4 regions of the Rhizobium sp. ARZ01 genome follow, and region 4 is predicted to be linked to each of the others. Evidence: predicted binding sites of a transcription regulator. Region 4 holds the regulator's gene; each other region holds the start of a gene.
What was found. Region 4 encodes PhoB, which activates phosphate uptake and scavenging genes when phosphate is short. Its sites were predicted from a motif close to TGTCATNNANCTGTCAT; they were not measured.
Positions count from the first base shown of each region.

Region 1: IB238_RS18785 (DUF2794 domain-containing protein) is a predicted target of PhoB. The motif match lies at 5,226-5,242, and genes of this name have one in related genera.
Region 2: ugpB (sn-glycerol-3-phosphate ABC transporter substrate-binding protein UgpB) is a predicted target of PhoB. The motif match lies at 2,791-2,807, and genes of this name have one in related genera.
Region 3: IB238_RS08215 (LTA synthase family protein) is a predicted target of PhoB. The motif match lies at 4,667-4,683, and genes of this name have one in related genera.

Region 1 is NZ_JACVAE010000003.1:316,987-324,435, reverse strand. Features, by position in the region: gene ccmB (heme exporter protein CcmB) at 1-144, opposite strand, end outside; gene ccmA (heme ABC exporter ATP-binding protein CcmA) at 141-788, opposite strand; gene acnA (aconitate hydratase AcnA) at 1,057-3,750, shown strand; gene IB238_RS18790 (DUF1223 domain-containing protein) at 3,925-4,701, shown strand; gene IB238_RS18785 (DUF2794 domain-containing protein) at 5,261-5,656, shown strand; gene IB238_RS18780 (GNAT family N-acetyltransferase) at 5,663-6,217, opposite strand; gene pyc (pyruvate carboxylase) at 6,326-7,449, opposite strand, start outside.
Region 2 is NZ_JACVAE010000001.1:146,168-153,616, reverse strand. Features, by position in the region: gene IB238_RS00675 (hypothetical protein) at 1-834, opposite strand, end outside; gene ugpB (sn-glycerol-3-phosphate ABC transporter substrate-binding protein UgpB) at 2,869-4,179, shown strand; gene ugpA (sn-glycerol-3-phosphate ABC transporter permease UgpA) at 4,339-5,250, shown strand; gene ugpE (sn-glycerol-3-phosphate ABC transporter permease UgpE) at 5,291-6,139, shown strand; gene ugpC (sn-glycerol-3-phosphate ABC transporter ATP-binding protein UgpC) at 6,139-7,191, shown strand.
Region 3 is NZ_JACVAE010000001.1:1,713,207-1,720,655, reverse strand. Features, by position in the region: gene IB238_RS08230 (sugar phosphate isomerase/epimerase) at 1-222, shown strand, start outside; partial or broken gene IB238_RS08225 (Gfo/Idh/MocA family oxidoreductase) at 263-1,393, shown strand; gene mgrA (L-glyceraldehyde 3-phosphate reductase) at 1,590-2,621, shown strand; gene IB238_RS08215 (LTA synthase family protein) at 2,703-4,610, opposite strand; gene IB238_RS08210 (NAD+ synthase) at 4,892-6,565, shown strand; gene IB238_RS08205 (PD40 domain-containing protein) at 6,586-7,410, shown strand.
Region 4 is NZ_JACVAE010000002.1:251,948-259,396, reverse strand. Features, by position in the region: gene pstA (phosphate ABC transporter permease PstA) at 1-95, shown strand, start outside; gene pstB (phosphate ABC transporter ATP-binding protein PstB) at 110-925, shown strand; gene phoU (phosphate signaling complex protein PhoU) at 982-1,695, shown strand; gene phoB (phosphate regulon transcriptional regulator PhoB) at 1,742-2,425, shown strand; gene IB238_RS15350 (GcrA family cell cycle regulator) at 2,523-3,041, opposite strand; gene IB238_RS15345 (aspartate aminotransferase family protein) at 3,468-4,661, shown strand; gene argF (ornithine carbamoyltransferase) at 4,697-5,608, shown strand; gene IB238_RS15335 (Hsp33 family molecular chaperone) at 5,811-6,800, shown strand; gene IB238_RS15330 (SgcJ/EcaC family oxidoreductase) at 6,934-7,395, shown strand.

The sequences.
Region 1 (7,449 bases), on a different contig from region 4:
ACCGATGCGAGCCAGAAGATTCAGGTCCGGCCCGACTCCAAAAGGGATGACGGCGACGACGGTCATGAAGAACAGCACCCCGATCATCGCGCCGCCCCCGGCACGCACGGACAGCTTCAGGTCGCGAAGAAGAAGCGCACTCATGCCCACGCCTCCGCGGATACACCAGCAAAGCCCTTCATGTGCAGTTCCGTCATTTCACCAAGCCCGAGCGGCTGGTGCGTTGCTGCAAGCGCCAGTCCGCCGCGCTTGAGGTGCTCCTTGACCAGGCCTGCGAACATCATCTCCGCTGCGGTATCGAGTGCTGCCGTCGGCTCGTCGAGGATCCACACCGGCCGCCAGGCAACAAGGAGCTTGGCCATCGCCATTCGGCGCTGCTGGCCGGCGGAGAGATAGCCGAAAGGCAGATGCACGATGCCACCAAGTCCGACTGCGTCTGCCGCTTGCTCTATACCCATCCCGTTGCCGCCAGCCGAATCACCCAAAAAAGCCCTCCAGAAGCGCAGGTTCTCCTCGACGGTCAGTTCACGCTTCATCGCATTGCGATGGCCAAGATAGTGGCAGGCGGCAGCGACGGCCTCGGGGCTCTGCGTCCCTTGATCGCTCAACCGGACTTTGCCTGATTCGTGCGGCAGGAGTCCGGCGACAACGCGCAGGAGCGTCGATTTGCCGGAGCCGTTCGGCCCCTTCACGACAAGGGCTTTTCCGGCCTCGACTTCGAAGGAAATATCCTGAAATATCAGGTCTTCGCCTCGCTTCGCACTCAGGCCCTCGGCAACGAGGCGCATCGTTTTTCACTTTCCCTTTACGACCTTGGTCGCAATGCAAAAAAATTATCCCGATCCGCGGACGGGTACTCTGGATCGTTCCTTAGAAATTATCTATAAGGCCCGCAACACGCCAGCGGTCGGCGTGATTTTCATCCTAGCGCCGAACACGGAATGATTTCCGCGTACGGACTGCGGAAATGGCCGCACCCGCATCCCAATTCGCGCTTCTCAAGCGCGAGGGCGTTCGTACGTCAACATTTGGCGATCAGACGGAACGGGGTATCCAGTGTCCAAGTCCCTTGACAGCTTCAACTGTCGTTCGACCCTCACTGTCGACGGCGTCGACTATGTTTATTACAGCCTTCCCAAGGCGGAAGCGAACGGCCTTCCGGGCGTCTCCAAGCTCCCCTATTCGATGAAGGTGCTGCTTGAGAACCTGCTGCGCAACGAGGACGGCCGCTCGGTCACGAAGAAGGACATTGAAAGCGTCGCCGCCTGGCTTTCCAACAAGGGCCTCGTCGAAAGCGAAATCGCTTACCGCCCCGCACGCGTGCTGATGCAGGACTTCACCGGCGTTCCGGCCGTCGTCGACCTCGCGGCCATGCGCGACGGCATCAAGGCGCTCGGCGGCGATCCGGAGAAGATCAATCCGCTCGTGCCCGTCGACCTCGTTATCGACCACTCTGTCATCGTCGACGAATTCGGCACGGCGACCGCTTTCGCCCGCAACGTCGAGCTCGAATACGAGCGCAACGGCGAGCGCTACCGCTTCCTCAAGTGGGGCCAGCAGGCGTTCAAGAACTTCCGCGTCGTTCCGCCCGGCACCGGCATCTGTCACCAGGTCAACCTCGAATACCTCGGCCAGACCGTCTGGACCAAGGAAGAGGACGGCGAGACCATCGCCTATCCGGATACCTGCGTCGGCACCGACAGCCACACCACCATGATCAACGGCCTTGGCGTTCTCGGCTGGGGTGTGGGCGGTATCGAAGCCGAAGCCGCAATGCTCGGCCAGCCGGTCTCCATGCTGCTGCCTGAGGTCATCGGCTTCAAGCTGACCGGCAAGCTGAAGGAAGGCGTCACCGCCACCGACCTCGTGCTCACCGTCGTGCAGATGCTGCGCAAGAAGGGCGTCGTTTCCAAGTTCGTCGAATTCTTCGGCCCCGGCCTCGACAACATGACGCTCGCCGACCGCGCCACCATCGGCAACATGGGCCCGGAATATGGCGCAACCTGCGGCTTCTTCCCGGTCGACGGCGAAACCGTCAACTACCTCACCATGTCGGGCCGCGAAGAGAGCCGTATCGCTCTCGTCGAAGCCTATTCGAAGGCCCAGGGCATGTGGCGCGAAGGTGACGGCTCCGACCTCGTCTTCACCGACACGCTCGAGCTCGATCTCGGCGACGTTGTTCCCTCGATGGCCGGCCCGAAGCGTCCCGAAGGCCGCCTGCCGCTCGAAACGATCGCACCAAACTTCGCGACCGCCCTCGAGAACGACTACAAGAAGCCGGGCCAGCTTTCCAACCGCTACGCCGTCGAAGGCACCGACTTCGATCTCGGCCACGGTGATGTCGCCATCGCCGCAATCACGTCGTGCACCAACACGTCCAACCCTTCGGTGCTGATCGCAGCCGGCCTGCTCGCCCGCAACGCCGTCGCCAAGGGCCTGAAGACCAAGCCGTGGGTGAAGACCTCGCTCGCACCTGGATCGCAGGTCGTCGGCGAGTATCTGGCGAAGTCCGGCCTGCAGGCCGATCTCGACAAGCTTGGCTTCAACCTGGTCGGCTTCGGCTGCACGACCTGCATCGGCAACTCCGGCCCGCTGCCGGGACCGATCTCCAAGACGATCAACGACAAGGGGCTGATCACGGCCGGCGTTCTGTCGGGCAACCGCAACTTCGAAGGCCGTATCTCGCCGGACGTCCAGGCCAACTACCTGGCCTCCCCGCCGCTGGTCGTTGCCTACGCGCTCGCCGGCACGGTGCAGAAGGACCTGACCAAGGAGCCGATCGGCGAGGACAAGGACGGCAAGCCAGTCTACCTGAAGGACATCTGGCCGACCTCGCAGGAGATCCAGGACTTCATCATGAAGTACGTCACCCGCGAGCTCTACGCGTCCAAGTACGCCGACGTGTTCAAGGGCGACGCCAACTGGCAGGCGGTGCAGGTTCCGGCCGGCCAGACCTATGCCTGGGACGACAAGTCGACCTATGTGCAGAACCCGCCCTACTTCGTCGGCATGGGCAAGAAGGGCTCGGGCCTGAAGAACATCAAGGGCGCGCGCGTCCTCGGCCTCTTCGGCGACAAGATCACCACCGACCACATCTCGCCGGCCGGTTCGATCAAGGCCGCCTCGCCGGCCGGTGCCTACCTTCTGGACAATGGCGTCGGCGTTGCCGACTTCAACCAGTACGGCACGCGTCGCGGCAACCATGAGGTGATGATGCGCGGCACGTTCGCCAACATCCGTATCCGCAACCACATGCTCGGCCCGAACGGCAAGGAGGGTGGCTACACCATCCACTATCCGTCGAAGGAAGAGATGTCGATCTACGATGCCGCGATGAAGTACAAGGAAGAAGGCGTTCCGCTCGTCATCTTCGCCGGCGTCGAATACGGAAACGGCTCGTCGCGCGACTGGGCGGCCAAGGGCACCAACCTTCTCGGCGTCAAGGCCGTGATCGCCCAGTCCTTCGAGCGCATCCACCGCTCGAACCTGGTCGGCATGGGCGTCGTGCCCTTCGTCTTCGAGGAAGGCACGACCTGGGCGAGCCTCAACCTCAAGGGTGACGAGCTCGTCGAGATCGACGGTCTCGAAGGTGAGATCAAGCCGCGCGAGAAGAAGATCGCAAAGATCACCTACTCCGACGGCTCGGTGAAGGAGGTTCCCCTCCTTTGCCGCATCGATACGCTGGATGAAGTGACCTACATGAACAACGGCGGCATCCTGCAGACGGTTCTGCGCGATCTCGCTGCCTGATTTCGACTGAATCTTCAGCCAATATGATGCCGGGGCGATGCCCCGGCATTTTTATTTCATGTGATAATATCCAATCGTATGACTTTCACTCCATCGTGACTTCCTGTTGACCGGGCAAGCAGGTATGACGGTGCCCGACAAGTGGCGGTTCGCCCGCATTCCCCGGAATTGCTCATGCCCAGACTGGTCATCCTTGGTTGTCTTTCGAGCCTGCTTGCGACTTTCGCTGCAGGCGTCAGCGCCTTCGCCGGCGACATCGAGACCCCCAAGGGCGTGGTCGAGCTCTTCACCAGTCAGGGTTGCTCGTCCTGCCCGAAGGCCGACAAGGCGCTGGAGACCCTGATCCGCGAGGGCAATGTCGTGGCGCTGGCCTACCATGTCGATTATTGGAACTACCTCGGCTGGACAGACACGATGTCATCCAAGGAGAATACCGATCGTCAGTATGCCTATGCACGCATGTTCGGCCGCGGCAGCGTCTACACGCCGCAAGCGGTCATCAACGGACGTGAACATGTCAACGGCGGCAACATCGCCCAGATCCGCAATCAGCTCGAAGAATTGAGTGCAGAGGGACGCGGGCTCTCGGTCAAGGTATCTGCCGACATCGTCCAGGACGAACTTCGAATCAATATCGGCAACGGCCAGGGCAAGGCGAATGTCATCGTGGCCTATTTCGATGGCGAGCAATCCGTCGACATCGAGGAAGGCGACAACCGTGGCAGGCGGGTCGACTACTGGCACGCAGTCACGAACATGGAAACCATCGGCATGTGGGAAGGCAAGGAAACCAGCCTGGTACTGCCGGCCGATATGCTGAAACGGAAAAGCAACGGCGGTTGCGCCATTTTGCTTCAACGAATGAAGACCGCCGACACGCCCGGCGCAATACTCGGGGCGGCCGTCATAACCACTGGCGCAATGCCATCGGAAACCGCAAATCGCCGTTGATCTTGCCGAAACTACTGATCTTGCTTGAGAGCAGGAGTGGTCCGGACCGGGTTCTTCGAGGGGCTGGGGCTTGAGGGTTCGAAGACACGCCGGACCGGACCTTGACGAAGCTTCCGGCAACGGAATACAGGAACAGCTTCGACGCACGCCCCCAGTGGCCGACCGATTTCCCGCACATGCAAAGCGGTCCGGCTGCGGGGCAGCGTCGTGACTTTCCTCGAAAATTTAGGCGCGGTTTTGTCTGAAATGGGGCAACCTTGATTTTTGCTTTGCCGTACTGGTTAACGCCGGGGCCTGAGCGCGCGGCCTGATTGAAACCAATTGCCAGCCATCGCGCATGGGGCGCAAGACAGCTTCATACTGGAGATCGATGCGCCTTAGGACCTAAGTCGCCAGTGTTAGGCAGGTGATTCGTACGATGTCGCGGAGGCAAGACTGCCTCTTGTTGCCCGACGCAGGTTGCGCGCTGCCGCATCCCCTCGGCACCGCTTCTATGCTTGATTTTCTGTTCAGGTAGGGCACACTGTCATCGACTTGTCGCAGTCGAAGCGGAGACTCGATGACTGATCAACCGGATTTGTCGCCGGGAGAGAGCGGAGCCCAGGGGTCGAACGTGATCGTCGACCTCCGGGAGTACCGCAATGGCAAAGACCCCATCCCGGTCACCTTTCATCGCAGGGAACTAGACGCGATCCTCAGAATCTACGGCCGTATGGTCGGAGAAGGCGAGTGGCGCGACTATGCGATCGACCACACCCTGGAGAAGGCGGTCTTTTCGATCTTCAAGCGCTCCGGCGAGATGGCACTCTACCGGGTCGAGAAGAACCCCAAGCTCGCCGCCAAGCAGGGCGCCTACAGCGTGCTCAACGCCCACGGGATGATCCTGAAGCGCGGACATGACCTGGCACAGGTTCTGAGGGTCTTCGACAAGGCATTGAAGCTCATAAAGAGCTAGCGCTTCTCATTGCCGCATGGTGGCCGGATAGGCGTCGGGCGCGGGAGCGCTCGACGCACCCTCGCCAAGCGCAAGCTGCATGATCACCGTATCGAGCCAGTGACCGTGCTTGAAACCGGTCGCCTTCATCAGACCGCCATGCTCGAACCCGGCTGAGCGGTGCACGGCGACCGAGGCCGGATGCGCGCCGCCGATCACGGCGACCATCTGGCGGAAACCGAGCGCCGTGCAGCGCTTGATCAGTTCGGCAAGCAACGCCTTACCGACGCCTTGCGCCCTCGCCTCCGGCGCCAGATAGATCGAATCCTCGACCAGCCAGCGATAGGCTGGCCGCGTGCGGAACGCCGACGCGTAGGCATAGCCCACAATCCGGTCCGACGAATCGGTGGCAACGATATAGGGATAGCCGTCTGCTGTGATCGCTGAGAAGCGCGTGCGCATCTCTTCAAGCGGAGGCGGCTCGATCTCATAGCTGGCGACGCCGTGCAGCACGGATTCGCGATAGATCTCGGTGATGGCGGGAAGATCGTCGAAGTCAGCGTCGCGAAGGGTGCAGTTCATTTGCGCGGGACCATTGGCTTGCGAGACGACGCGACCATCAGATCAACGTCTTCTCGCATGTTTCATAGGGCAGTTCGGGACAACCGCATGGCTGTCCCGAGGGTCAAATCATCCGAACACGACCAGAAGATCCTTGGCGTCGATCTGGTCACCAGCACGCACGAGGACTTCGGCGACCACACCGTCCTTTTCGGCATGCAGCGCGGTTTCCATCTTCATCGCCTCGATCGACAGGAGGACATCGCCGGCCTTGACCGGTTGGCCCGCGGAGACGGCTACCGTCGAGACGACGCCCGGCATCGGCGCACCGAGCTGCAGCAGATTGCCCGTATCCGCCTTGCGGCGCACAGCAGCGGAAGCACCCCGGTTGCGGTCGGGCACCTTGATCGGCCGCGGCTGGCCATTCAATTCGAAGAACACCTTGACCATGCCCTTCTCGTCGACGTCGCCCTGCGTCTGGTTGAGGATGACGAGCGTCTTGCCCTTCTCGATGTCAGCGAACAGCTCCTCGCCCGGAGCCATGCCGTAGAAATAGGAATGGGTCGGCAAGACGCTGACGGGGCCATAGGTGTCGGCGGCCAGCGCATAGTCGGTGAACACCTTGGGATACATCAGGTAGGAGGCGAACTCGAAGTCGTTGACCTTGCGTTCAAGCTTGGTCTCGATCGCCTTACGCTCGACGTCGAGATCGGCATCTGCAAGCAGCGAGCCGGGGCGCACCGTGTAGGCGGCTTCGCCCTTCAGCACCTTCTTCTGCAGCGCCTGTGGCCAGCCGCCCGGGGGCTGGCCGAGATCGCCCCGCAGCATCGAAATGACCGAATCGGGGAACGAGACGTCCTTGGCCGGGTTCTCGACATCGGCGACCGTCAGGTCCTGGCTGACCATCATCAACGCCATGTCGCCCACCACCTTCGATGACGGCGTCACCTTGACGATGTCACCGAACATGCGGTTGGCATCGGCATAGGCCTGGGCCACCTCGTGCCAGCGGGTCTCAAGCCCCAGCGAGCGGGCCTGCTCCTTGAGGTTGGTGAACTGGCCGCCGGGCATCTCGTGCAGGTAGACTTCCGAGGCCGGCCCCTTCAGGTCGCTCTCGAAGGCCGCATACTGATGACGCACCGCCTCCCAGTAGAAGGAGATGCGGCGGATCCATTCCGGATCCAGGCCCGAATCGCGCTCCGAACCGGAAAGCGCCTCGACGATCGAGCCGAGGCAGGGCTGCGAGGTGTTGC
Region 2 (7,449 bases), on a different contig from region 4:
GTCGGCGAGGCTGAGCAGGTCGAGATGGCCGAGGCTACGATCCTTGAACGGGGCCGCCCCGCCAAACTCGGAGAACTTCCGGCCCTGAGAATAAACTCCAACAGCCCGTGCGAGCAGGTCAAGGGCATGGCGGTGCAACCCTTCATTGGCGCAGATCGTGTCGTTGTCACTCATCCAGAATACCTTCTGGCCCGATCTGGCGAGCAGAGCGACGAGGAAGGCAACGGTATGGACCACCCGTAACAACTTTTCGGCGCTGTCAGGTTTCCAGATGCCGAGTCCCGCCGTCTCGAGGACTCCCACCAGTTGCCTCAGAGTAGCTTTTTCATTCGGACCGAACACGGTCATCAGCCGCTTGTCGACGACGATCGTCAGCAGGAAACCGTGAAGCAGCATATCGGCAGCCTTGAGGTATTCGGGCAAGGCGCGCTGCATCTGGCCCATGCGAAAATCCTTAAAGGCGAATTCCTTCTCGCCCATGCCGAACTGCTTGCGGATCTCCGCAACCTTGCCCAGGAACGCGCCGCAACTGTTCCAGCCGCAGGCGAGGAACGAGTAGGTGTGGTGATCACCCGAAGATTCCCCAGCATAGTCGGAAAATACCGCCACCGTTTCGTTACCGTGCGCGGTGAGATCGGGCAGAATAAGTTTGCCGCGCCGGTGCGACTTCCTCATCAGGTCCTGCAGGATCTGCGCGAGCTCGTTGTACTCGATGTCGGGGCCGGGCTTGAGGACGTCGAGATCGGGGTTTTTCCACGCTGAGTTATTGGCGAGCTCGATGAGGGTCCGCAATTGTTCGGAGCTTATACCAGCCTGGTCGTTTCGGTCGGTCATTGTCTCCGTCTCGTCTATGGTCATCGCCGAACCATAGATCGATATCTAAGCTCAGATTGCAAGGCCTGCCGGACATCAACTGCCGGCCCCGGGCGCCTCGACAATGAGGCTTCGCCGCTGATCACAAGACTCGGTCGCCGCGAGCTATACCGTCGAAACTGGCAGTTCTGACAGGATCTGTCCATCCAACGTTACTGTGAAGTGTCAGAGCTTCTTCGTGTGGATGCCGATAGACGTTGGACGCACCGTAAGAGATTACATAACTCGACCGTCCAATTGGAGTAGGCGGCATTGAAAATGCGCTATGAGCGCGTCCTCCGTGATGGGTAGCCACAAGGCCGTCGAATTGCAGCGGACCAAACGGCAGACTGTTATAATCTGCATCCCCCGCCAGCAGGATACTACGTCCATCGAGAAGCGAGACGCGCATTGCCAAGCCCGTACCGTTCCTGCCCAAACCCGCGCATTCGCCGAGGTCGCCCACATTGAATGACGACGATCCACCGCTCCACACGTACAGGCGACGCGCATCCGCCAAACCTCTGGCGAGCCTTGCAGCTCCAGGCCCAAGGATCTGGTCAGGCACTATCCATCTACAACGCCTGAGCGATTGGATTTGAAATGCAGCGTGGAAATGGTCCCAATCCCAATGCGAGAGAACGATCGGGACACGCGCGTCTAGGTCCACTGTGAAAGGTACAGACCTTGCGCCCTTCGCATTGAAAGCCGTAGGAGAGCCGACGTCAAAGTGAAGGCAAGGTTGACCTTCCCTTAAAAGCGTCGTGAAGCTCCCCTGCCCAACATCATGTACCAATACCTTGTCCGCCTGCGGAACGCGCGTCAACACATCCTGAACGCTTAACCGCGACAAGCGCTGCGGTATGCGGCAGACGGCGGCGATTGCTGACGGCAGTGTTAGGGCAGGCACAGAAGCCGCGCCAAGCGACGCTGGACGAGGCACTGGATCAATGCTGGAAACGAGCCGTTCGCCTTTCACTACACGCCCCTTCGAGAAGGCAGTGAACCCCAAAGGAGTGCTCCCGGCAAACCATGCACGCATTCCCTCTGCCGATTGATCGGGATTCAGCTCCAGGTGAAACCAAAACCCCGGTTGCACATCTACAATGTCGTTGGCGAATTTAGCGAATTTACTAGGTGTTGTGGTTAGACGGAGTAATCCGAAATCAGCGTCGTGCTCGGGAGCCGCGCTTTTAATCCAGTCAGCAGCCTGATCACCTGCGTCCGCAGTCACCGTGTCAAACTCGATCACCGATCTCGCAAGCGGGCCAGCACCGATCTGGTCTATTCGACTGACTCTGGCGAATACATGTCGTTCCGGGAACTTTCCCAAGCCAAAATAGAAAAAGAAGAAGGCTGCCTCCTGGAAGCTGAAATCGCGCTCAGGCGTGGAGATTAATCCAAGCGTCTAAAGAAAAGCTGACCGCCCGTTAGATCTCTCATGCTTAGCTGGTCCATGGATCCGTTAGTTCGCATCAGAAGTCACGCCTTGAGGTTACTCGGGACGAACGCACGGCTAAAATCTGCTGCCGGCGTGACGGCGACGAGCTCCTTGGTCAAGATAATGTCTCCTTTCAGGCAGCCGCGAGGAAGCGATCTATGGCTGACAAGGAAGGCGCAATGCGGACAGGCTGCTCAAGCCGGGAACCGACCTGTCGGCCTCGGGGCCGATGGCCGACCGTCCGCTGCTGGGACATCCAACACGAAAAGCGGACATCGGAGTTCTTGCCGCCGATGTCTGCGATTGGCCCCTTATTTGACATTAAACTGCACTGGGCGCGTTCTTTGCCACAGCAAACCAACAGACAACTGCGGCCCCAATCACCGCGATCCAGGCGGAGATTTCGCTTCAGAAGCAAGCGAAAGTGAAGCTTTCGATTGCACTTCAAAGTGAACGCCATGTGAATCCACGACGAATATCACATGGCACTACAAAACTGTTGTATGGCTGTCATAATCTGACAATACTGCTCCACGCGAAACTAAACCTTTCGCCAACCAAAACGGGAGCGAGACATGAAGACCTTAGGATTCGCGGCGGGAGTTGCCGCCACATTTACGTTGCTATCCAGCACCTCCGCGTTTGCCGTCACCGAGATTTCGTGGTGGCACGCCATGACCGGCGCGAACAGCGAGGTCGTCGAGCAGCTTTCCAAGGAATTCAACGAGAGCCAGAGCGAGTACAAGGTCGTTCCGGTGTTCAAGGGCACTTATCCTGAGACGCTGAATGCCGGCATCGCCGCTTTCCGCGCCAAGCAGCCGCCGGCGATCATGCAGGTCTTCGATGCGGGCACGGGTACGATGATGGGCGCCGAGGGTGCCATCAAACCGGTGGCCGAGATCCTGTCGATGGGCGGTCAGGCCTTCGACAAGAGCCAGTACCTGCCGGGCATCGTCGCCTATTATTCCAAGCCTGACGGCACGATGCTGTCGTTCCCGTACAACTCGTCCTCGCCGATCCTCTACTACAACAAGGACATATTCCAAAAGGCCGGCCTCGACGTCGACAACCCGCCGAAGACCTGGTCCGAGGTCTGGGATGCGGCCAAGAAGATCAAGTCGAGCGGCGCAGCACCGTGCGGCTTCACCTCGACCTGGCTGACCTGGATCCACACCGAGAATTTCGCCGCCTGGAACAACCTGTCCTACGGCACCAACGAGAACGGCATCGGCGGCACGGACGTCGAGCTCAAGATCAACGCCCCGACCTTCGTCAAGCACTTCCAGGAACTGGCCGATCTCGCCAAGGACGGAACATTCAAATATGGCGGCCGCACGTCGGAAGCCAAGCAGGTCTTCCTCGCCGGCGAATGCGGCATCTTCACCGAATCCTCTGGCGGTCTCGGCGACATCGTCAAGTCGGGCATGAACTATGGCACCGGTCAGTTGCCCTACGAGGCGGATGCCGCGGGTGCGCCGCAGAACACCATCCCGGGCGGTGCATCGCTGTGGGTCTTCGCCGGTCTGCCGGACGAACAGTACAAGGGCGTTGCCGCCTTCTTCAACTTCCTGTCGCAGACGCCGATCCAGGCACGTCTGCACCAGGTGTCGGGTTACCTGCCGGTCACGCTTGCCGCCTACGAGGAGACCAAGAAGTCGGGCTTCTACGACAAGAACCCGGCCCGCGAGATTCCGATCAAGCAGATGATGGGCAAGGCGCCGACAGAGAATTCGAAGGGCGTCCGCCTCGTCAACCTGCCGCAGGTCCGCGACATCGAGAACGAGGAGATCGAGAAGATGCTCGCGGGCCAGCAGACCGCCCAGCAGGCGCTCGACAATACCGTTGAGCGTGGCAACAAGGCGATCCAGGACGCGCTCGACAACTGATGCCAGGTCCGTGTGAGCGCGGCCCCTCCATCGGGTTCGCCGCGCTTACCGCCTTTCTCCCGCGACGAGAGGAATCGCAGCGTTGACGTGGCACCTTTCCCCGCCCCATCGGCTGGGCGAACGGTGCCACGTTCGGCGAGGCGTTCCTCCAGCAAGCCGATGATCCAGCCGCCGAAGAGGCTCTTATTGTCCCCACGCGTCGTCTTTCCCAACAAGGTCCTTCCCTATCTGCTGGTCGCGCCGCAGCTGGCGATCACGCTGGTGTTCTTCTACTGGCCGGCCAGCCAGGCGCTCTACCAGTCGATGCTCAAGGAGGACCCCTTCGGGCTGTCATCCAAATTCGTCTGGTTCGCCAATTTCAGGAAGGTGCTGTCGGATCCGAACTACCTCAATTCGGTTCAGGTCACGATCGTCTTCTCCATCGCCACCGCAGCGGTTGCCATGAGTGTGGCACTCCTGCTTGCCGTCATGGCCGACAAGGTCGTGCGCAGTCGCGGCCTCTACCGCACACTGATGATCTGGCCCTACGCGGTGGCACCGGCCATTGCCGGTATGCTGTGGCTGTTCCTGTTCAATCCCTCGATCGGCTCGCTCGCCTATGGCCTGCGCTGGCTCGGCATAAACTGGGATCCGCTGCTCGATGGCTCGCAGGCGATGGTTCTGGTCGTCGCGGCCGCATCGTGGAAGCAGATCAGCTACAATTTCCTGTTCTTCGTCGCCGGGCTGCAGGCGATCCCGAAAACACTGATCGAGGCGGCGGCAATTGACGGCGCCGGCGAGAACAAACGCTTCTGGACGATCGTTTTTCCCTTGCTCGCGCCGACCACCTTCTTCCTGCTGGTGGTCAATACCGTCTATGCCTTCTTCGACACCTTCGGCATCATCCACGCCGTCACCGGCGGCGGGCCGGGCAAGGCGACGGAGACGCTGGTCTACAAGGTTTACAATGACGGCTTCGTCAATCTCATCCTCGGCGATTCGGCCGCCCAGTCGGTGATCCTGATGGTCATCGTCATCGCGCTCACCGCGATCCAGTTCCGCTACGTCGAGAGGAAGGTGCATTATGGCTGAACCGTCGACGCTTCCGCCCGCAAGCGGCCATGACAAGCTGATGATCGGTCAGTCGGTTGCAGGCATCTATCTGGCGCACGCCGTGCTGATCCTCGGCATCCTGATCGTGGCGTTTCCGATCTACTACACCTTCGTCGCCTCGACCCATTCGCTGCAGACGATCCTGCGTCCGCCGCTGCCGCTACTGCCCGGCGATCGCTTCATCGAAAACTATTCGGAGGCGCTGTTCGGCGGCGTCGGCCGCATCGGCGGGGTCAGCGTGACGACGCTTCTCGTCAACACCACCATCGTCGCGCTCGGCATCGCCATCGGCAAGATCATCATCTCAATCGTGTCTGCCTATGCCATCGTGTTCTTTCGCTTTCCCGGCCGGATGTTCTTCTTCTGGCTGATCTTCATCACGCTGATGCTGCCGGTCGAAGTGCGCATCCTGCCCACCTACAAGGTGATGGTCGATCTCGGCCTGATCGACACCTACGCTGGTCTGATCGTGCCGCTGATCGCATCAGCCACGGCGACTCTGCTCTTCCGCCAGTTCTTCCTCACCATACCGGGCGAATTGGTCGAGGCGGCCCGCGTGGATGGCGCCGGTCCCTGGCGTTTCTTCAAGGATATCCTGCTGCCCTTGTCGCGCACCAACATCGCAGCACTCTTCGTCATCCTCTTCATCTATGGCTGGACGCAATACCTCTGGCCGCTGCTCGTCACCAACCGCAATGACATGAACACCATCGTGATTGCGCTCAGGAAGATGATCTCGTTTGCCGATGCCGACACCGAATGGCATCTGGTGATGGTCACCTCCATGTTTGCGATCGTGCCCCCCATCCTCGTGGTGGTGCTGATGCAGCGCTGGTTCGTCCGCGGCCTCGTCGAAACGGAGAAATAATGGCAACCGTCGATCTCAAGGACGTTCGCAAGGTTTATGCTGGCGGCGTCGAAGCCGTGAAAGGCGTCTCCATCGCCATTCCCGACAAGGCGCTGTGCGTTCTGGTCGGTCCGTCAGGCTGCGGCAAGTCAACGCTTCTGCGCATGATCGCGGGCCTGGAAACCATCTCCGCCGGCAGCTGCGCCATCGACGGAAAGGTGGTCAACGCGATCGGCCCGACCGAGCGTGACATCGCCATGGTGTTCCAGAACTATGCGCTTTATCCGCATATGAAGGTCTACGACAACATGGCCTACGGCCTGCGCAACCGCGGCACGCCGAAGGACGAGATCGACAAGCGGGTGCGTTCGACGGCGAAAACGCTCGAACTCGAGCACCTGCTGGAGCGTCGCCCACGCGAACTCTCCGGTGGCCAGCGGCAGCGCGTCGCCATGGGCCGTGCGATCGTCCGCAACCCCAAGGTCTTCCTGTTCGACGAGCCGCTGTCCAACCTCGACGCCAAGCTTCGCGGGCAGATGCGCGTCGAGATCAAGAACCTGCAGCGCAATCTCGGGGTCACCTCGGTCTATGTCACCCACGACCAGTTGGAGGCGATGACGCTGGCCGACGTTCTTGTGGTGATGAATGCCGGCCTGGTCGAACAGTCGGGGGCACCGCTCGACATCTACGAGAAGCCGGCCTCGACCTTCGTGGCCTCCTTCATCGGCGCGCCGCCGATGAACCTCCTGCCGCTCCGCAGCGGCCAGCTCGAAGGTGCAGTCACGCTGCCGGTCGTACCCGCCAATGCTGCGACGCTCGGCTTCCGTCCCGAGGATTGCGAGGTGCGTATCGAGGCCGACGGCGTCGCCGCTGATGGCGCGCTTCGCCTGGTGGCTCAGGTCGAAGGCGTCGAGCCCGTGGGGGCGGAGAGCTTCCTTTACTGCCAGGCTGCCGGCGGGCGCATCGTCGTGCGTGTGCCCGGCCGCACCGAAGTCCAGCCCGGCGACCAACTGCCGGTGTTCGCCCGGCGCGAGAAGCTGCATTTCTTCGGCAGTGACGGCAGACGAGTCTAAGCCTGGGCAATCAAGATGGTCGGCGGTATCCGCGCTTGGGCCGTCAGGCCGCCGCATTGTCGCTGGCGACGTCTGCTATCGGAAAGCGGCCAAGCTGGTCTCCACGGCCGACATGAAGGCGCAAAGCTGCCGGGCGCTTTATGGCCGCCTCACCGCAAACTTGAGGTCCGAAAGCGGAAATTATTGCCGCTCACTCCCTACTGTTGACTGAGGCCCAAAGCCAGGGCACAAAGGTGGCATCCACGGTCGCTCGCGATG
Region 3 (7,449 bases), on a different contig from region 4:
GCCGATCGCATCACCGCCGTGCACGTGAAAGACATCGCCCCGGTGGGGGAGAACAAGGACGAGGATGGCTGGGCGGATGTGGGGCACGGCACGGTGCCGTGGGGCGAACTTCTGAAGGCGCTGGCCGCCACAAAGGCGAAGTATTTCATCGTCGAACACGACAATCCCAAGGACCTGAAGCGGCTGACCGAGCGCTCGATCGCCTCGATCCAATCCTATTGACCAGTCGCCACGCTCAGCGATCAAACGAAAGATGAAGGACATGACCAAGGAACTCGGTGTCGGCATCATCGGATGCGGCAACATCTCCACCACCTATTTCTCGCTGGCGCCGCTCTTCAGGGGCATCAAGGTTGTCGCCTGCGCGGACATCAACATGGCGGCGGCCGAGGCCCGGGCCGCCGAATTCAAGGTCGAGGCACAGACGATCGAGGCGTTGCTCGCCAATCCGGCGGTCGACATCGTCGTCAACCTGACGATCCCTGACGCCCATTATTCCGTCTCCCGGGCGATCCTCGAAGCGGGCAAGCATGTCTACTCGGAAAAGCCGCTGGTGCTGTCGCTGGAGCAGGGCGAGGAACTGCGGCGGATCGCCAGGGAAAAGGGGCTTTCAGTCGGGTGCGCGCCGGATACCTTCCTCGGCGGCGCGCATCAGCTTGCCCGCGCCCATGTGGACGCCGGCAAGATCGGGCGGATCACGTCGGGTACCTGCCATGTGATGAGCCCGGGCATGGAGATGTGGCATCCGAACCCGGACTTCTTCTTCCTGCCGGGCGGTGGCCCGGTGCTCGATCTCGGGCCCTACTACATCGCGGATCTGGTCAATCTCATCGGTCCGGTGAAGCGCGTGGCGGCACTGAGTTCCATGGCATCGGATACCCGTACGATTACCAGCCAGCCGCGCGCGGGCGAGGTGATCCCGGTCAAGACGCCAACGACAATCCATGCGCTTCTGGAGTTCCATAGCGGCGCCACGATCACGCTCGGCGCGAGCTGGGATGTCTGGTCGCATCGCCATGCGCCGATCGAGCTCTACGGCACGGAAGGATCGATCTTCGTGCCCGATCCGAACTTCTTCGGCGGTGTGGTCGAAGCAAGCGGTCGGAACAAGGAAATCGCACCGCTCAAGATGTGGGATCATCCCTTCGCCGTCGACAACCAGATCCACCCCGGTGGCCCGAGAGCGAACTATCGCACAGCCGGTCTGGCCGATATGGCGAATGCGATCCTGGAGGGGCGGGACGCCCGCTGCTCGCTGGAGCGTGCATTGCACGGCGTTGACGTCATGGTGTCCATCCTGAGGTCCGGGGAGGAGGGGCGTTTCATCGAGCTTAACACTACATGTACCCAGCCAGCCGCTTTCGGCATCGAGGAGGCGCGCGCATTGCTGCGCAATGCTGGTTCTAAGCCGAAGAAGAAGGCGACGACGCCTCCCAAGGCGAAAGCGGTGCCGCAGAAATCACGTGCACGGGCAGAAGCTTAAGGACCGGTAGAGGGTGCCGCGCCACAAACGTTGCAGTTGCCCCTTGTGAGAGGTGCCCGGGCGGGAGTATCCATTCCCGCCCGTATGATAGCAGAGGAAGATCATCATGGCCTGGCAGCCTGCGGAAAACCGCTACGACACCATGAAATACAACCGCGTCGGACGCTCCGGCTTGAAACTGCCGGCCGTCTCTCTCGGCCTGTGGCACAATTTCGGCGGTGATACGCCGCACGAGCGGAAGGTCGAGATGTGCCGCACCGCCTTCGACCTCGGCGTCACCCATTTCGACCTCGCCAACAATTACGGCCCGCCCCCCGGCTCGGCCGAGACGGCCTTCGGCGAGATCCTGCGCACCGATTTCCCCGGTCTGCGGGATGAACTGATCATCTCATCCAAGGCCGGCTATGACATGTGGCCCGGTCCCTACGGCGAGTGGGGCAGCCGCAAATACCTGATCGCCTCCTGTGATCAGAGCCTGAAGCGGATGGGTCTCGACTATGTCGACATCTTCTATTCGCACCGCTTCGACCCCGACACGCCGCTCGAAGAGACCTGCGCGGCACTCGATCATATCGTGCGTTCGGGCCGTGCCCTATACGTCGGCATCTCGTCCTACAATTCGCAGCGTACGCGCGAGGCGGCGGCGATCCTGAAGGATCTCGGCACGCCCTGCCTGATCCACCAGCCGAGCTATTCGATGCTGAACCGCTGGATCGAGCAGGACGGACTTGTCGATACACTCGAGGAACTCGGCATCGGATCGATCGTGTTCTCGCCGCTCGCGCAGGGAATGCTGACTGCGAAGTATCTCGGCGGCATTCCGGGCGACAGCCGCGCGGCCCAAAACCATTTCCTCAAGAAGGATTTCATCCGTCCGGAGATCATCGACAATATCCGCAAACTCAGCGAGATCGCCGAGAGACGGGGCCAGACGCTGGCGCAGATGGCGATCGCTTGGGTTCTTCGCGGTGGACGGATCACCTCGGCCCTGATTGGCGCCAGCCGTTCTTCGCAGATTGTCGATTGCGTCAATGCGCTCAAGAAGCCAGATTTTACTGCCGAGGAACTTGCGGAAATCGACCGTTATGCGCGTGAGGCAGACATCAACCTCTGGGCCCGGTCGGCCGAACTCGAATAGTCGAAGGTCCCTGGCGTGTAGAAAAACCCTCGCTGTCCTGCGGAGAGCGAGGGTTTTTTATGCCGTTGCTGGACACGCTTGTCAGGATGCTGCGCCGACGACACCCGCATGGGCCGGGAAGAAGCGCTCCAACCCGCGGCGCTTCCCGAACAGGATGTCGTGCTGCAGGAAGCGATAGTCGCGAATGAGCGGGTCGATGTTCTTCTTGCGCGACCAGTCAGCTGTTGCCTTCCCGTCATTGCCGATCAGCTGGTAGCGGTCGACGATGTCGTAGCGCTGCTGAACGCGGCCGAGAAAGCCCGTGTAGTAGGGATGCTCGAAGCCCGCCTGGGTGAGGATGTGGTAGGGCAGCAGCGCCGGGCTGATCGTGCCGATATCTTCCTTAACGCCGGTCTTGTTGGACCAGACGATGAGCGGTGTCTCGTGCTCGCGCTTCATCTGCTCGACAGAGGCCCGGCGGGCAGCCGTGACATCGTTCATGTAGCCGGCGGAGGTGTAGACGGTGTTCAGCGGCGGCAGGTGATCGCCGAAGACGACGATGATGGTCTCGCGGTCGCGGTTGCTGGCCCAGTCCATCAGCGTCTTCAGGCTGTCATCCGCTTCCTTCACGCCTTGGGCGTAGGTGGAAAGCGCCTGCTGATCGGCCAAGGGCAGATTGCCTTCAACCTTGATGGTGTTCTTCGCGTAACGGTTCGGCTCATAGGGGCCGTGGCCCTGCAGCGTTACCGTGAAGAAGAAGAACGGGTCCTGCTGCGCGTCGGCCTGGCGGATGATCTCCTTCGTCAACGCCTCGTCGGAGGTGAAGATGCCCCGCTTGCTCATGACCGGCATCGTCTCTTCCGTGCGGAAGGTCTCGAAGCCGAACGATTGGTAGACGGATGTGCGGTTCCAGAACCAGCCGGCGAACGGATGGATGGCGCGCGCCGTATAGCCTTCGCCGCGGAAGAAGGTCGCAAGCGAAGGGATCGGATCACGCACGTACTGCTGGTAGGGAATGCTGCCCGTCGGCAGGAAGGCATTGGAGAAGCCGGTCAGAGCCTCGAACTCCACATTCGCCGTCAGGCCACCGAATTCCGGCGAGAAGACAGCACCGGTGGTATTCTGTCGGACTACGGGCATCGGGTCCGGGGTGAGCTTCACGTTCTTCAAACGCGTCGGGTCCCAAAGCGACTCGCTCATGACGACGATCACGTCAGGCTTGCTGCGATGGCTGGTGCCGGCCGGAAGGGGCTCCTGATAGATGTGGTCGATCGCATCGGCCGAATAGCCGGCGGGCGCCTTGACGTTCGCCATCGGCAAGTTGATCGCAAAGGCGAGCATGAAGCCGTTGTGCCGGTAGTTTTCCGTCTGGTCCCACATGATCGGGAAGACGTTGAGGCGGTCACGAACCCAGGAGAACTGGTTGTAGTCCATGATCGAGGCGAAGCCGGTGAGCAGCGGTACGGCGATTGCCAGTCGGAGGGCACGCTCTTTCAAGGTCAGCGGACGGAAGCGCTTCCAGGCGAGGACCCAGACCGAAACAAGCGCAGCTATCGCAGACACGGACCCGATCGCCACGAACGCAGCTGTCCATGGCCGGTCACGAACCAGCGCCGGCATCAGTTCCATGATCTGACGGCCAAATAGAAGGTCGGTAGGGTACAGCGGATCGGTCAGGAAGATCTGCTTCTGCTCAGAGACGAAGGCAAGCAGGACCGCGATTGGCGCAAGCACCAGCACCGCCTTGTGCTGGCGGCCGATTAACGCGTCAAAGCCGAGGAATGCAAGAAGAAACAGGGCGCAGGTGGTCCAGCCGGGCTGTGCATAGGTCGTCAGAAAGGTAACCGTGTCACCGGTTGATTTGCGCGTGATCAGTTCGACAACGGCGACGGTCACGACGGCGAGGAGGAACGTGAGGCCGACGGAACCAACCATCGTCATTGTCTTGGCGAGACGGGCGGGGCGGCCTGACTCGGCGGCAAATCCCTTCTCGACGGCGGTCGTCGCCACGGCAGAACTTACAAGGGTCACGCACTACTCCAGGCTTCATAAAAGTTTTATTCACTTGTCATATCCCTGTCATCTTGAACAGGGGATGAATGGTTACCGTGGCGGCGACTCCAGTCGCGATCTATCCCGCTTGATGGCCAGGCAAATGGCCGATTTCAGGCACTTGACCGCGGGACCTCACAGAAACCAAATACCCTTCATTTTCAAACCGTCCGTCATGCTCTAAAGAGCATCCTGAGGCCCGATCTAACGTTGGGGGCGAGGGCTGATCGAGGACGGAAATGACCGATAACAACAGGACGACACTCCGCATTGCGGTTGCGCAGCTCAATCCGACGGTGGGGGACGTTGCCGGCAATCTGGCCAAGGCACGTGAAGCGCGCGCCGATGCCGCGCGCCAAGGGGCGGACCTGCTGCTTTTGACGGAGCTCTTCATTTCCGGCTATCCGCCGGAAGATCTCGTGTTGAAGCCTGCGTTCCTGAAGGCGTGCCATGCGGCAATCGACGCGCTGGCCGCCGATACCGCCGATGGCGGGCCCGGGGTCGTTGTCGGTTTTCCCCGGCAGGGTGTGACCGGACGACACAATTCGGTCGCCGTCCTCGATGGGGGCAGGATTCTCGTTTTCCGCGATAAGCTCGACTTGCCGAACTACGGAGAATTCGACGAGAAGCGCGTCTTCGTCGAAGGCGCCATGCCTGGACCGGTCAACTTTCGTGGCGTCCGGCTCGGAATTCCGATCTGCGAGGAGATCTGGAACGAGATGGGCGTTTGCGAGACGCTGGCGGAAAGCGGAGCGGAAATCCTGCTCGTGCCGAACGGTTCGCCCTACTATCGCGGCAAGGTCGACGTGCGCTATCAGGTGGCGTTGCGGCAGGTGATCGAGACCGGCTTGCCGATGGTCTTTGCCAATCAGCTTGGCGGACAGGATGAACTGGTGTTCGACGGAGCGAGCTTCGGCCTGAACGCCGACAAGTCGCTGGCCTTCCAGATGAGCCAGTTCGAAGAGACGATCGCACTCGTCACCTGGAAGAAGGAGAACGGCATCTGGCGCTGCGATGGCGGGCCGATGTCCAAGCTGCCCGAGCAGGAAGAGGCCGACTACCGCGCGTGCGTTCTGGGCTTCCGCGACTATGTCAACAAGAACGGTTTCAAGAACGTGATCCTCGGCCTTTCCGGCGGTATCGATTCGGCGATTTGCGCGGCGATCGCGGTCGACGCGCTTGGAGAGGAGCGCGTGCGCTGCGTGATGCTGCCCTATCGCTACACTTCGAAAGAGTCGCTGAGCGATGCCGCGGCCTGCGCGAAAGCGCTTGGATGCCGCTATGACATCGTGCCGATAGAAGCGCCGGTCACCGGCTTCATGGATGCCCTATCAGATCTGTTCGAAGGCACCGAGTCCGGCATCACCGAGGAGAATCTGCAGAGCCGCGCTCGTGGCACCATCCTGATGGCGATCTCGAACAAATTTGGCTCGATGGTGGTGACGACCGGAAACAAGTCCGAGATGTCGGTTGGCTACGCGACGCTCTATGGTGACATGAACGGCGGCTTCAATCCGATCAAGGACCTCTACAAGATGCAGGTCTACGCCTTGTCACGCTGGCGAAACACGACCGTGCCGCCTGGTGTGCTCGGCCCATCCGGCGAGGTGATCCCGAAGAACATCATCGATAAGGCGCCTTCCGCCGAATTGCGCCCGAACCAGACCGACCAGGATTCGCTGCCGCCGTACCCGATCCTGGACGATATACTGGAGTGCCTCGTTGAAAACGAGATGGGTACCGAAGAGATCGTCGCGCGGGGTCATGACGAAGCGACCGTCCATCGGATCGAGCATCTGCTCTACATAGCTGAATACAAGCGCCGGCAATCGGCACCCGGCGTGAAGATCACGAAGAAGAATTTTGGTCGCGACAGGCGCTATCCGATCACCAACCGCTTCCGTGATCGCTGACAAAAAGGGGGCAAACGACGATGCGCAGTTCGGTTGAGATCCACAATATCAAGACAGGACTGACGCGCGTCGTCTGGCAGACCGACCAGTTGGTGGAGGCGCCGAACTTCGCACGGGACGGCAAATCACTGGCCATCAATGGTGACGGGCGGCTCCACCGGTTGCCGCTCGACGGCCGCCCGCCGGTCCCGATCGATACGGGATTTGCGGTCCGCTGCAACAACGACCACGGCCTGTCGCCGGACGGTCGATGGCTTGCGATTTGCGACAAGACGGAGTTCGGCAAATCGGCCATCTACATTTTGCCGGCCGAAGGCGGAATGCCGAGACTCGTTACGCCGAATCTGCCGTCCTATTGGCACGGCTGGTCACCGGACGGAAAGAGCGTCTGCTACTGTGGCATCCGCGGCGATCTCTTTGATATCTATACAATTCCGATCGAGGGCGGCGAGGAGAGACGGCTGACCTTCGGCGAGGGGAAGAATGACGGGCCGGACTGGTCCGCAGACGGGCGAATCTATTTCAACTCGAGCCGGTCCGGCCGCATGCAGATCTGGAGCGTTCGGCCGGATGGTGGTGTAGCCGCGCGCGTCACCGACAGCCCGTGGGAGGATTGGTTCCCTCATCCGTCACCGAGCGGGCGGTATTTGCTGGTGCTTTCCTTTGACGCCGGTGTCTTCGACCATCCCCGGGACCAGCATGTCCGATTACGGTTGATGGATGCTGATGGCCGAAATGATCGCGTGCTGTTCGACCTGTTCGGCGGACAGGGCACGATGAATGTGCCGAATTGGTCACCTGACGGCGATGAATTTGCCTTCGTGCGCTATGAGTCCGCAGGCTGATGCAATCGGCCATCGTGTTTGCCGAGCCTGCTCGTGGTA
Region 4 (7,449 bases):
GCACGTCGGGCGCAATCATCGTGCTGCTTGTGTTCCTAATCATCATGAACCTTGGCGCAATTCTATTGCGGCGCCGTTTCGAACGCCGCTGGTAGTGGGGTAAAAGAAGATGAACATCATGACCGAAGCCACAGCCGAGGAAGTGCTGGAAAAGAAGATGGACGCAATACCCTACAAGATGATTGGCAAGGATGTCTCCGTTTACTATGGCGACAAGCGTGCCCTTTACGACGTGAATCTGAAGGTTCGCGAGAACACGGTGACGGCTTTGATCGGCCCGTCGGGCTGCGGCAAGTCCACCTTCCTGCGCACGCTCAACCGTATGAACGACACGATCGATAGCTGCCGCGTCACCGGCACGATCACGCTCGACGGGGACAACATCTACGATCCATCGATCGATGTGGTGGAGCTTCGCGCCCGCGTCGGCATGGTGTTCCAGAAGCCGAACCCGTTTCCGAAGTCGATCTACGAAAACGTCGCCTATGGGCCGCGCATTCACGGTCTGGCGAAGTCCAAGGCCGACCTGGATCAGGTCGTCGAACACAGCTTGCAGAAAGCGGGGCTCTGGAACGAGGTGAAGGACCGGCTGCATGAGGGCGGCACCGGTCTCTCCGGCGGCCAGCAGCAGCGTCTTTGCATCGCCCGCGCCGTCGCCGTCAGCCCCGAGGTGATCCTGATGGACGAGCCCTGCTCGGCGCTCGACCCGATCGCGACCGCCAAGGTCGAGGAATTGATCCACGAACTGCGAGCGAACTTCACCATCGTCATCGTCACGCACTCGATGCAGCAGGCGGCCCGCGTGTCGCAGCGCACCGCCATGTTTCACCTCGGTAATCTCGTCGAGGAGAACGAGACCGACAAGATGTTCACCAATCCGGATGACCAGCGCACGCAGGACTACATCATGGGCCGCTTCGGTTGACGCGAGCCCGGTCCCGGATGAAGACCCGGCGCATCTGCGCCCGTTGAGGAAAGACCATGTCATCGACCCATATCGTTTCGATCTACGACGAAGAACTAAAGTATCTCACCCGCCGCATTTCCGAGATGGGTGGCACTGCTGAACAGATGGTGGGCGACAGCGTACGTGCGCTGGTCAACACCGACACGGCACTTGCCCAGAAGGTGATTTCCGAGGACGTTGTCCTCGACAATGCCGAGCGGCAGATCAACGAGAAGGCGATCCTGACGATCGCCAAGCGGCAGCCGATGGCGGCGGACCTGCGCGAGATCATGGGCGCGATCCGTATTGCCGCCGAACTCGAACGCGTCGGCGACCTCGGCAAGAACAACGCCAAGCGCGTCATCGCCGTGCAGAGTTCGGGCATGCCGCGCAAGCTGGCTCGCGGGCTGGAGCATCTCGCCGAACTGGCGCTGATGCAGCTGAAGGAGGTTCTCGACGTTTACGCCTCGCGCAACATCGAGAAGGCCAAGGAGATCCGCGAGCGCGACGATGAGATCGATGCGATCTACACCTCGCTGTTCCGTGAACTCCTGACCTACATGATGGAAGACCCGCGCAACATCACGCCCTGCACGCATCTCCTGTTCTGCGCCAAGAACATCGAGCGTATCGGCGACCACGCCACAAACATTGCCGAGACGATCTTCTACATGGCGACAGGTGCGCCGCCGGAAGGCGAGCGCCCGAAGGACGATCACACCACCTCGGTCGGCGCGGTCAAGGAATGATCGCCTCGAAGCCTCTGAACATTAGATCCCCGGGAGTTCCCAAGGTATGGTTCCCAAGATAACCGTGGTCGAAGACGAGGAGGCGCTGAGCGTCCTCCTGCGCTATAACCTTGAGGCTGAGGGCTTCGAGGTCGACACGATCCTGCGCGGCGACGAAGCGGAGATACGGCTGCAGGAACGCCAGCCGGATCTTCTGATCCTCGACTGGATGCTGCCCGGTGTCTCCGGCATCGAGCTTTGCCGGCGCCTGCGCCAGCGCTCCGAGACTGAGCGCCTGCCGATCATCATGCTGACGGCACGTGGCGAAGAAAACGAACGAGTCCGTGGCCTTGCCACCGGTGCCGACGACTATGTGGTGAAGCCCTTCTCGACGCCCGAGCTGATGGCGCGGGTCAAAGCGATGCTCCGGCGCGCGCGGCCCGAAGTGGTCTCGACACTTCTGAAGTGCGGCGACATCGAACTCGACCGTGAGACCCATCGTGTCCATCGCCGGACGCGGGAAGTTCGCCTCGGCCCGACCGAGTTCCGGCTGCTCGAATTCCTCATGGCATCCCCCGGCCGCGTCTACTCGCGTTCGCAGTTGCTCGATGGTGTCTGGGGCCACGACATCTACGTCGATGAGCGTACTGTGGATGTCCATGTCGGCCGGCTGCGCAAGGCGCTGAATTTCTCCAACATGCAGGACGTCATACGCACAGTGCGCGGGGCGGGGTATTCGCTGGAGGCGTAAGAGCGTCGCGACGCGACAATCGGAAACGAAAACGGGCCTTGAGGGGCCCGTTTGCATTTGTCTCGCTGCTTGTTCGCTAGGAAAGGGCGGTGCCCGATCAACGCATCCGGCGACGTTCGGCTGACGGCTGATAGGCCAGTCGCTGATGATAGAGGCAGTACGGCGAGTTGTCCGGGGACTCGTTGCCGCAGAAATGAAATTCTTCCGTCAGCGGATCGCCGTTCGGCCACTTGCAGGTGCGCTCGGTCAGCTCCGTCAGTTCCAGCCGACGCGACATCGGCAGGACCACGTTGGTGACGACCCGGGTAGCTGGCAGGTCGTCATACTCAAAGGCGACCTCTTCCTTGATGACGGTTGCGCCTGCCGGGCGGACAACCGTGCGGGTTGCCACGCGGGGCGCGAAGTTTGCAGGGCGCGGCGCAGACGCCGGTCGCTTGGCGCGGGTCGCAGTCGGCGTGCCGCCCGCCTTGGCGCGGCCGGGCAGCGCGAGCCGATGGACTTTGCCGATCACCGCGTTGCGACTGACGCCGCCGAGTTGTGCTGCGATCTGGCTGGCACTCAGTCCTTCGGACCAGAGCTTCTTGAGCTTCTCGACCCTCTCGTCTGTCCAGTTCATCTACCGCCTCCGTTCCAGCGTTCGCTACCGGGAATCCCTCTCCAGCGCCCCGGATGGCTCCGGAGCACGGAACGCTCTGATACTGTTGGTGACTAGTTCCGCCGCATGCAGTCTAGCAATTGACTTTTAACCTACTGACAGGGGGACTCTGTGACAAGAGTCGCGGGAATCCGGCCGATTCGATTTTCCAGTTTTCCCCAACTTGCTCGTAAGGTGTGACTCACTTGCGACACTTCCATCGAGTGTTGTGAATCGTCACGCAGCGGTATGTTAAGGCCGATTGACGTTGCGTCCTTTTGTTGACATCGGCCCCTGAAATGCAGATAGTGCGGCCGCCGCCGAAAGGCGGCATTTTCGATTTTTCCCGTGAGGAAAAGACAAGCCCGGGAACTGTATTCCGCATCCGCTGCGAAGGAGATACGCGCCATGGCTGATGCCACGCCGCTTTACGAGACCTATCTGCGTGCGCCGCTGCGTTTCGAGCGCGGCGAGGGCGTCTGGCTGATCGCGGAGGATGGTTCGCGCTATCTCGATTTTGCAGCCGGCGTCGCGGTCAATTCGCTGGGGCATGCCCATCCTCATCTGGTCGAGAGCCTGAAGGCACAGGCCGACAAGGTCTGGCATCTGTCGAACCTGTACGAGGTTCCTGGACAGGAAACGCTCGGCAAGCGGCTGACGGAGGCGACCTTTGCCGATAAGGTGTTCTTCACCAATTCCGGCGCCGAGGCGCTGGAATGCGCGATCAAGACGGCACGGCGCTATCATTTCGCCAAGGGTCATCCCGGCAAGTTCCATGTCATCACCTTCGAGGGTGCCTTCCATGGCCGTACGCTTGCGACGATTGCCGCCGGCGGCCAGGAGAAATATCTCGAAGGCTTCGGGCCGAAGGCGCCCGGTTTCTACCAGGTGCCTTTCGGCGATATCGCTGCCGTCAAGAACGCGATAACCGAAGAAACTGCGGCGATCCTGATCGAGCCGGTGCAGGGCGAGGGCGGCATCCGCGTCGTGTCGAACGAATTCCTGCGGGAGTTGCGGGCGCTTTGCGACGAGTTCGGCCTGCTCCTGATCCTCGACGAAGTGCAGAGCGGCGTCGGCCGCACGGGCAAGTTCTTCGCCCATGAATGGGCAGGGATCACACCTGATATCATGGCCGTTGCCAAGGGTATTGGCGGTGGCTTTCCGCTCGGCGCATGCCTTGCGACCGCGGAAGCGGCTTCCGGCATGGTGGCCGGCACCCACGGTTCGACATATGGCGGTAACCCGCTGGCAATGGCCGTGGGCAACGCCGTCCTTGATGTCGTGCTGGAAGAGGGGTTCCTCGCCCATGTTCGTGACGTCGCGCTGGTGCTCCGCCAGGGACTGGCCTCGTTGAAGGACCGTTTTCCGGATATCATCGAGGATATCCGCGGCGAGGGCCTGATGCTCGGCATCAAGGCCAAGGTTCCATCGGCGGATTTGCTGAAGGCGGTTCGCGCCGAGCATATGCTGCTCGTTCCGGCCGGCGACAACGTGTTGCGGCTGCTGCCGCCGCTGATCACGACGGCCGAGGAGGCTCGCGAGGGCCTGGCGCGGATCGAACGGGCGGCGGAAAAATTGAGTGCCGAGAAAAAGCAGGCCTGAGGCGACGCCGAGGGTAAAACAGCAGGACTGACAGCATGGCCAGACACTTCCTCGACCTCTCTGCGATGACGGCTGAGAACCTTCGCACGATCATGGATGACGCCAAGGTGCGAAAGGCAGCGACCAAGGCCGGAACGGCCGACAAGCCGCTCGCCGGCAAGATGCTCGCGATGATCTTCGAAAAGCCCTCGACACGCACGCGCGTATCGTTCGACGTGGGCATGCGCCAGCTCGGCGGCGAGACACTGTTCCTGTCGGGTACCGAAATGCAGCTTGGCCGCGCCGAGACGATCGGCGACACGGCGAAGGTACTTTCGCGCTATGTCGATGCGATCATGATCCGTACGACGGACCATTCCCGCCTGCTCGAGCTTGCAGAATACGCGACCGTGCCGGTGATCAACGCGCTGACGGACCTGACGCATCCCTGCCAGATTATGGCCGACATCATGACCTTCGAGGAACATCGCGGGCCGGTGAAGGGGCGGACGATCGCCTGGACGGGCGACGGCAACAACGTGCTCCATTCATTTGTGGAGGGGGCTGCCCGCTTCGGCTACCGAATGAATATGGCCGTGCCGCTCGGCTCCGAGCCGGAAGACAAGATCCTCAACTGGGCACGCAACAATGGCGGCGATATCGTGCTTAGCCATGATGCCGACCAGGCCGTCGCCGGTGCCGATTGCGTGGTCACCGACTGCTGGGTGTCGATGAACCAGGAGCATCGCGCCCGTGGCCACAACGTTTTCCAGCCGTTCCAGGTGAACGAGGCGCTGATGGCGAAGGCCGACAAGGACGCGCTCTTCATGCACTGCCTGCCGGCGCACCGCGGTGAGGAAGTCACCAACGAGGTCATCGACGGACCGCAGTCTGTCGTTTTCGATGAGGCGGAAAACCGCCTGCACGCGCAGAAGTCCATCCTTGCCTGGTGCCTGAACGTCATTTGACCGGTGGTTCGCGCCTATTGAAAACGCCTGCAAGTGCCACGATCTATGGCGCGAACCCGATATCGCCGCGGCGCCTGTGGTTGGCGTCGCCCCGCCGGATCATCCCGGCGGTCATGCGCAGTATCACTGAAGAACGCACTCGCCGCAGGCAGATGTGAGCAGCATCCGCCTGAGGCGGGTTTTGGCGTTGAAGGAGCAGATAATGGCCCAGCCAGCCCCTAAACTTGGCGAACTCGATTTTGCCGGCGACGATCACGTCGTGCCGTTCCAGGTGGAAGGCCTCGACGTGCGTGGCCGTGCGGTCCAGCTCGGGCCGATGCTTGACGCGATTCTCGAGCGGCACGATTACCCGCAGCCCGTCGCGCGCCTTCTGGCCGAAGCGATCGTCCTGACGGTCCTGCTTGGCACGTCGCTGAAGTTCGATGGCAAGCTAATCCTGCAAACGAAGAGCGATGGTCCTGTCGATCTGCTCGTGGCGGATTTTTCCAGCCCCGAGAACGTGCGCGCTTATGCCCGCTACGATGCCGACGCGCTGGAAGCCGCGGTGAAAGCCGGCAAGGCCGCCCCGCATGAACTGCTCGGCAAGGGCATACTCGCTTTCACCATAGACCAGGGCGCCTATACTCAGCGCTATCAGGGTATCGTGGCGCTGGACGGCCACACACTAGAGGAGATCGCCGGCGTCTATTTCCGCCAGTCTGAGCAGATTCCAACCCGCGTGCGTCTGGGCGTTGCCGAGCTCTTCGATCGTGATGGTAACGGCAATTCGCGTCACCGCTGGCGTGCGGGCGGCATGGTGGCGCAGTTCCTCCCGGAGTCGCCTGAGCGTATGCGCCAGGCGGACTTGCCCGGTGGCGATGGTGATGAAATTGGTCACAAGATCGGCGAAGACGACAAGTGGGCGGAAGCCCGGTCACTGGTCGAGACGATCGATGCCGACGAGTTGACGGACCCGAATGTCGGAACCGAGCGCCTGTTGTACCGGCTTTTCCATGAGCGCGGTGTGCGGGTCTACTCGCCACAGCAGGTATTCGATCGCTGCGCCTGTTCGCGCGAAAAGCTCAAGGCCGTTCTTTCTGGGCTTTCGGCCGAGGAGATCGAGCACGCTGCGACGGACGGCCAGATTTCCGCCACCTGCGAATTCTGCTCGACGACCTATCGGTTCGAGATCGGCGAGGTCGCCGCCGTCTGACGCACTCCGTCCCGATTTGCAGAAGCGGACGCCTGCCCCGGCGTCCGCTTTTATGTTAGAGTCGCGCGCATGATGGACAGTACGATCGCGGTGACCGCTTTCTGTGGCCGCCGCGCTCGTCGAGGAGGAGGCCATGATACGCGCAATTGCCTTTCTCGTGCCGCTGACCGTCGGCGTCGTGATGGCGGCTGATATGCCGGTCGCCAGTTCGGACGACAACAGGCAGCAGATTATGAAGATTGACGAGACGTGGCTGAAGGCCGTCGCGACCAAAGACCCGAAGGCCATTGCCGAGTTCTATGCCGAAGACGGGGCGGTCTTGGCACCGGGCATGCCGATCGCCAAGGGACGAAGTGCTGTTGAGGCGGCCTGGAAGGGCCTCGTCGGCATGAAGGATTTTTCGCTCATCTTTTCCCCTTCCCTTGTCGAAGTCGCCCAATCGGGTGACATTGCCTATGAGATCGGAACCTACGAGCTCGGATTCACGACCGACAAGCCCGTCCACGATAAGGGAAAATACGTCGTCGTTTGGAAAAAGGCGGGCGACAACTGGAGGGTCATGGCCGATATCTTTAACAGCGACAGCGCAATGTAGCAGTCACTCACCGGAAGGTGACCGGTAGCGGGCTCTTGCGTCGGGGCGTCGGCA